Regions from separate parts of the Brevibacillus borstelensis genome, predicted to be linked through region 1. Evidence: riboswitches for the same ligand, from Rfam matches in the RefSeq annotation. Region 1 holds a riboswitch; the other holds the start of a gene.
The links. Region 1 has a riboswitch for S-adenosylmethionine ahead of metH (methionine synthase). Riboswitches for the same ligand answer to the same signal wherever they lie in the genome.

Region 1 (3,411 bases):
TACCAAAAGGTCATAGGAGCGTTTTGCCACTTCCAGCTTTCGCTCGGCGGTGACAGCCATGCCGGTCTCGTCGATAGTTCCGACGACAACTGCGGCCCCGTATCTGTGGATCAAGGGCACGACTTGCTCGAACCGTTCGAGCCCGTCTTCGAGGTTGATCGAGTTGAGAATCGCTTTCCCTTGGGAATATTTCAACCCCAGCTCCATGACGCGCGCATCCGTGGAATCGATCATGAGAGGCGCCTTTACTTTTTTCACAATATATTGAAGGAATTTTTCCATATCGCCGTACTCGTCGCGGTCCGGGTCGGCCAGACAAATATCGATGACATGAGCCCCCCGCTTCACCTGTGCCCTTGCGATATCGGAAGCCTCCTCGTATTGTCCGGCTGCGATCAGATCGCGAAATTTCTTGGACCCGATGACGTTCGTGCGCTCCCCGACCAGCAGCGGGCGGTTGTCCTGTTCCACGTAGACGACATCGATCCCGGACACGGCGCTGACTGCATGCTCTTGCCGGGCACGCGGCTTGCAGTCTTTCAAGGCTTCGGCCATCGCCCGGATGTGGTCGGGCGTGGTTCCGCAGCATCCGCCCGCCACATTGAGCCATCCTTGCTCGGCAAATGCCTTGACTTTTGCCGCCAGCCCTTGCGGAGTTTCGTGATAGTGGCCGTTCTCGTCCGGGAGACCGGCATTGGGATAACAGCTCACGGCACAGTCTGCAAGACCGGATAGCGTGCGGATATGGTCGCGCATGAACTCGGGACCGGTCGCACAGTTCAGCCCGATGCTGACAGGCTTGAGGTGCTCAAGCGAGACGTAGAACGCTTCGATGTTTTGTCCCGCCAGCGTCGTGCCCATCGGCTCAATCGTCCCCGAAAGCATGACCGGCACTTCCGTCCCCAGCTCATCAAAAGCCTTGCGTATGCCGATGCCGCCCGCTTTTACGTTCAGCGTATCCTGCGAGGTTTCCAGAAGCAGCACATCCGCTCCCCCGATCAAAAGCCCTTTTGCCTGGCGGTAATACGACTCGACCAGCTCGTCAAAGGTGACCCCGCCCGTCAAAGAAAGCGTCTTGGTCGTCGGGCCCATCGCCCCTGCCACAAAGCGAGGCCACTCAGGCGTGGAATAGGCATCTGCGGCCTCGCGAGCGATTTTGGCAGCGGCGATGTTGATCTCCAGGTCCTTTTCCGCCACGTCATACTCGGCCAGGACGATGGACGTAGCGCCAAATGTATTCGTCTCGATAATATCGGCACCCGCCTCCAGGTACTTTTCATGGATCGAGCGAATGACGTCCGGCCGGGTCAGGTTCAACAGCTCGTTACAGCCGTCGTATTCCTCTCCGCCGAAGTCCTCGGCAGTCAGGTTGGCTTGCTGCAGCATTGTTCCCATCGCGCCGTCCAGTATCAGAATTTTTCGGTAAAGCTGTTCGCGAAAATTCGGTTTCATGGCAGACTCCTTTTCTCAAAGCAGATCATCTCAGATAAACAAAAAACCTCTTCTGTGTGCAGAAGAGGATTTGTCCGCGAATACGATACGCCTGACGCATCCTCTCATCTTTCAAAGCACACGGCTTTGCTGGAATTGGCACCTGAAAATTCCGGTTGCCGAGGCTTCATCGGGCCAGTCCCTCTGCCTCTCTGGATAAGAGATGTCGCTTTTTTATTCGATTCGTTCCAGTAATTGCAAGGTTTGAAAGTATCTTAACACCCCCCCCTCCCCCGCGTCAATGAAGAAATTGTCCGTATCCACGCAAGTCCGGCGCCCATATTTGCCCCATATAGTCAATCGCCCACACTCTTCATGACTCCCGTGTATAGACTAAAGCATATCGGAAAGGAGGAAAACGACATGAGTACATCCTACTGCGGAAACAATATCTTCGGTGACAGCTTCGCCCTAGTGCTCGTTCTGTTTATCCTGCTGGTCATCGTAGGGTGCAATAACGACTGCTAAGCAGCTGCTTGAAAAAGGGGCCTGGAATCCAGGCTTCTTTTTTCTTGTCCAACAGGTGCACTTTGAAGAAATCAAGCAATCACTTGCCAAATCGGCACAGATTATCAAAAAACATCGTCTTCCCGGCTGTACAATAGGAGTAGCACATCTGGGAAATGGAGGCAGGTATGGATCACTACGAGCGGATTCAATGCGCAATCGAATTTATCGAAAAGCATCTTCAAGAGGAGGTGAATATCGCGGATATTGCCGCGGAAGCCTGTTTTTCCGCCTTTCATTTTCAACGGCTGTTTCAAGCGATCTCCGGTTTTTCGGTTCACGAGTACATACGAAAAAGAAGGCTGAGCGAGGCCGCCGTTTTGTTGAAACAGACGCAAACAAGCATCCTTGATCTGGCTATCGCCTGCCAGTACGGCTCCCAGGAGGCGTTTACCCGTGCTTTTGAAGCTACTTTCGGCATCACCCCGGCCAAGTTCCGAAAGGCGAACATACCTATTTCCCTGCAAAAGAAGCTGGATTTTTTGGATGATCAAAAACGAGCAAAGGGAGAAATAAGCATGAACAAACCAAACATTGTGCAATTAAACAGCATTGCCATCGTCGGGTACGCCTACAAGACAAATCTGAACAACGAACGCTACTTTGAGGACATTCCCCGCTTCTATGCCGATTTCGGAAGGAATGGACACTATATGCGGATTCCCAACAAAGCCGCCCCTGACATGGCATACGGCATTTAGTGCGATTTCCAGGATAACGGCGACTTTACGTTCATCGTCGGCGAAGAAGTAAAAAACTTGGATGGCGAGCTGGAGGATGGCTTTGTCCACTGTCTGCTTCCGGCAGGGAAATACGCCGAATTCAGGGTGATTGACTCTGTCCAAAATACAAGAACCTATATTTACGGCACCTGGCTTCCGAATTCCAACTACGAGCGAAGAGAAGGACCTGATTTTGAAATAACCGATGTCCGCCAGTCCGTGTACCCGGATCAAATGAAAATAAAAATTTACATACCGATCGACTAGTGTTCCAGCTCCAGTCCGCCCGCTGTCCCCGCTCATTGTCAATCCATGCCCCTTTTGCTATGATGAGGTCGAAGCCAAGCAAAGGAGCGAAACGCTTTGGATCCACTACACCCTTGTGACAAGCACGAATTCCTATCGCGTATCGAAACGGTAAAAGAACTGGAACAAACCGACTTCGAGACATATTCTGTCGTGAAAGACAGCGAAAATGGCCAACACTATCTCCGGTATTCCTTTACACATATCAATCTGTCCGAAGGGGGCAGGCGCGACGAATTCGACCACTTCCTGCCGCTTGAATCGGACGATGTTCTCGCGATTCTGTTCGGAGAGCAGGCTTATCAGTTTCCGGACAACTGGAAAACCGCCTATCTTCGCAGCGGCACGGATGAGCGGTTGATGCCATTCGACCCGAGTGAAAATC
Region 2 (3,411 bases), 1.6 Mb from region 1:
CTGATGCCTGCGCCGTCTTTCAGCTTGATCAGGCCTTGCTTTTCGAGCAGAGCAAGTGCGCGGCCGTTGTTCGTTGCATCGTTTGGCAGAGCAACGGTTGCACCGTCAGCGAGTTCATCCACGCTTTTTACTTTTTTGGAATATGCGCCAAACGGCTCGATATGAACAGGTACTACTTCTACCAGGTTCATGTTTTGTCCTTTGTTGAAATCATCGAGGTACGGCTTGTGCTGGAAGAAATTGGCGTCCAGCTGCTTTTCATTTACTTGCACGTTAGGTTGAACGTAGTCGGTAAATTCTTTGACTTCCAGAATTACGCCCTGCTCCTTCAGCTTCGGCGCGACGAACTTCAAAATCTCAGCCTGCGGGACCGGCGTTGCGCCCACTTTCAGCGTTACTTCTTTTTGCTCGCCTTGGGAACCGCCGGCAGACGGCGCGGGAGCCGATTCATTTTGGCTGCCGCAAGCAGCCAGAGACAGTGCCAGTACAGTGGACAGTACAGATACGACCAATTTCTTCACAGATGATTTCCCCTTTCTATTTTGAACATTCTCTATGGACAAGATCCTACTTCCGGCTGAACTTGATGACGAGCCTGTCGCCCACCATCTGCAGGATCTGAACCAACACAAGCAAAATACATACCGTCACGACCATGACGTCTGTCTGGAAGCGCTGATACCCGTAGCGGATCGCCAGGTCTCCCAAGCCTCCGCCGCCGATGACCCCGGACATCGCCGTGTAGGACACGAGCGACACCGTGGTAATCGTAATCCCGGCGATCAGCCCCGAACGGGATTCCGGCAAGAGCACGCTGCGGATAATTTGCCAGTTGGAAGCACCCATCGATTGCGCCGCTTCAATCACGCCGCGATCAACCTCGCGCAGGGAGGTCTCCACCAGTCTGGCGAAAAAGGGAGCCGCCCCGATCACCAACGGAGGAATCGAGCCCTTTACCCCGAGTGAGGTGCCGACGAGCATTTTGGTAACAGGAATCAGCAGGATCATCAGGATGATGAATGGCACCGAACGCAAAACGTTTACGACAAAGGATGAGATCGAATAAAACGCGCGATTCTCCAAAAGCTGGCCTCTGGATGTGAGAAACAGCAAAATGCCCAGCGGCAGCCCGATAACGACGGTAAACAAGGTGGAAAAGCCAAGCATCGTCAACGTATCCTGCGTTCCCTTCCAAATTTCCGCCCAGTCTATATTTTTAAGCGTGAATCCCATTTTAAATCACCTCCACTTCCAGGCCGCGCTGACGAAGCGTATCGACAGCTTTCCTGTTCTGCTGCGCATCCCCGCCCAACTCGATCACGAGCTGGCCATATGGGGTGTCTTTCATACGCGAAATGGTTCCTTGCAGGATACTGAACACCGTACCTGTTTCCTGCATCGTTTGGAACAGAATCGGCTGGTAGGTTTGTTCTCCGAGGAACGTGACCCGCAGGATCGTCCGTTCGCCTGACGCCTTTTCATGAGCAACGGCAGCCCGCAGCTCGCTGGAGTCTGCTACTTGCTCCACGAACTCCTGTGTCGTCGGATGCTGCGGCTTCAAGAACACATCCAGAACATTGCCCATTTCTACGATGTGCCCTCCGTCAATGACACCGACCCGGTCGCAAATGGAGCGGATGACGTGCATTTCGTGCGTAATGAGGACGATCGTCAAGCCCAGCTTCCGGTTGATGTCCAAAAGAAGCGCCAGAATGGAGTTGGTCGTCTGCGGGTCCAAAGCGGATGTCGCTTCGTCGCACAGCAGCACCTTGGGGTCGCTCGCCAGCGCCCGGGCAATGCCGACACGCTGCTTTTGTCCGCCTGACAATTGTGCTGGATACTTGTCGCGGTGCTGTTCCAGCCCTACCAACGCCAGCATTTCCTTCACCTTTTTGTCGATCTCCGCCTTGGGCCGCTTGGCCAGCTTGAGCGGAAACGCGACGTTCTCCCCGACTGTAGCCGACGAGAGCAGGTTGAAGTGTTGAAAAATCATTCCGATATGCCGCCGCTGTTCCTGGAGCTTGCCTTCATCCAGCTTGGTCAGATCAACCCCGTCTACAATGACGCTGCCTGCTGTCGGACGTTCCAACAGGTTGATGCAGCGAATCAGCGTACTTTTGCCGGCACCGGAATGTCCGATGATGCCGAAAATTTCCCCCTTCTCGATCGAGAGGTCAATTCCGCGCAGCGCAGGTGTTTTATGGCCTTTTACAATGTAGTCTTTTTTCAGATTCTGCAACCGAATCATCCGGTTCACCTCCCATTACAATCAACAGCCCCTTTTTCATCAGGCGAAAAAGGGGCTGCACCGCATTATACGATCGCATTCACCCTTCTCATCTGTCAAGATTCTACAATCTTGTAGGAATTGGCACCGCGCCACCCATCAGAATCGATGAGCCGGTTGCCGGGCTTCATAGGGCCTGTCCCTCCGCCGCTCTGGATAAGAAGAATTCTACGTATATTTAGTTTGAAGAACTTTATTTCTTTTTATGATACAAAACGGATTATATGCTATACCAAAATAGAAAGTCAATGGGCAATTAATCCAACACGCCGTTGCGGACAATTTCTACATCGATGTTGTAATCGAAGCGGGACTTCCTGTACATCTCATGCCACTGATCGTGAGACAGCTTCCGCGCCCCGCGGAATTTTGCCCGGTATAATTCCCCGAACCCAAAGGGGTCTACCTCCCATTTTTGCATTTTGGCGACGACCTTGGCCAAATCCTGCTTCATGTTTTCAGACAAGGCCTGCTCCATTTTTCTGAGTACCTCCGGTTGTTCTATTTTTAACGGTATTGACATTTCCAGAATGCGTGTCCGTACTTTCACATCGACCTTGTAGGTCAGTGGATTCGTACTGACAATATCGACGTGGGCCTTGCTGCTCAGCGTATCAAATACCATTTGGATGTCAGGGCCGGTTGTGTTCTTCTTTTTCGGCTTTACCCCCATCCTCTCCGGATCTACCGACGTTTCGTACGTTCCCGCTCGATAAGCATCATGAACTAGCTTGATGTGAAAGGCTTCCTTTGGAGGAATCCAGCCGACATATTTGTCCTTGTGAAACAGAGCCACGCCTTTGATCCTCACCTCATCCCCTTTCCTCTCAAGAAAAGGGACGTAAGGGTCGATTCCCTCGCTGAAGTAGGAGCGGTAAAACTCATGGAGAGTAGGAGACGGAATTTTGTCATCCTCTACGTTGTGCCGGATCAATTGGTAGAGGTAAATGCCAATATTGCCTTCCTCTTTGAATTTGTACGTCAGCAAATCGTAGGTTTGGCCCTCAATGACACTTAAATAAACCCGGCTTCCAATCGAGGGGTCGCGGTACAGAGTGTCCACAATGCTGCCTATCCCTTTTCTGGCCAGCTCCTCGCTGTACATCGCGACCCGAAGCTGCCCG

Region 2: linked by a shared signal. The riboswitch ahead of V5G20_RS25110 (methionine ABC transporter ATP-binding protein) and the one ahead of metH (methionine synthase) in region 1 are both predicted to bind S-adenosylmethionine.

The regions. Positions count from the first base shown of each region.
Region 1 covers NZ_CP144922.1:3,587,348-3,590,758, forward strand. Annotated here, with positions in the region: gene metH (methionine synthase) at 1-1,452, opposite strand, end outside; SAM riboswitch class I at 1,554-1,654, opposite strand; gene V5G20_RS17140 (YjcZ family sporulation protein) at 1,855-1,959, shown strand; partial or broken gene V5G20_RS17145 (AraC family transcriptional regulator) at 2,127-2,987, shown strand; gene V5G20_RS17150 (hypothetical protein) at 3,084-3,411, shown strand, end outside.
Region 2 covers NZ_CP144922.1:5,230,825-5,234,235, forward strand. Annotated here, with positions in the region: gene V5G20_RS25100 (MetQ/NlpA family ABC transporter substrate-binding protein) at 1-521, opposite strand, end outside; gene V5G20_RS25105 (methionine ABC transporter permease) at 568-1,233, opposite strand; gene V5G20_RS25110 (methionine ABC transporter ATP-binding protein) at 1,235-2,248, opposite strand; SAM riboswitch class I at 2,334-2,450, opposite strand; gene V5G20_RS25115 (Ger(x)C family spore germination protein) at 2,544-3,411, opposite strand, start outside.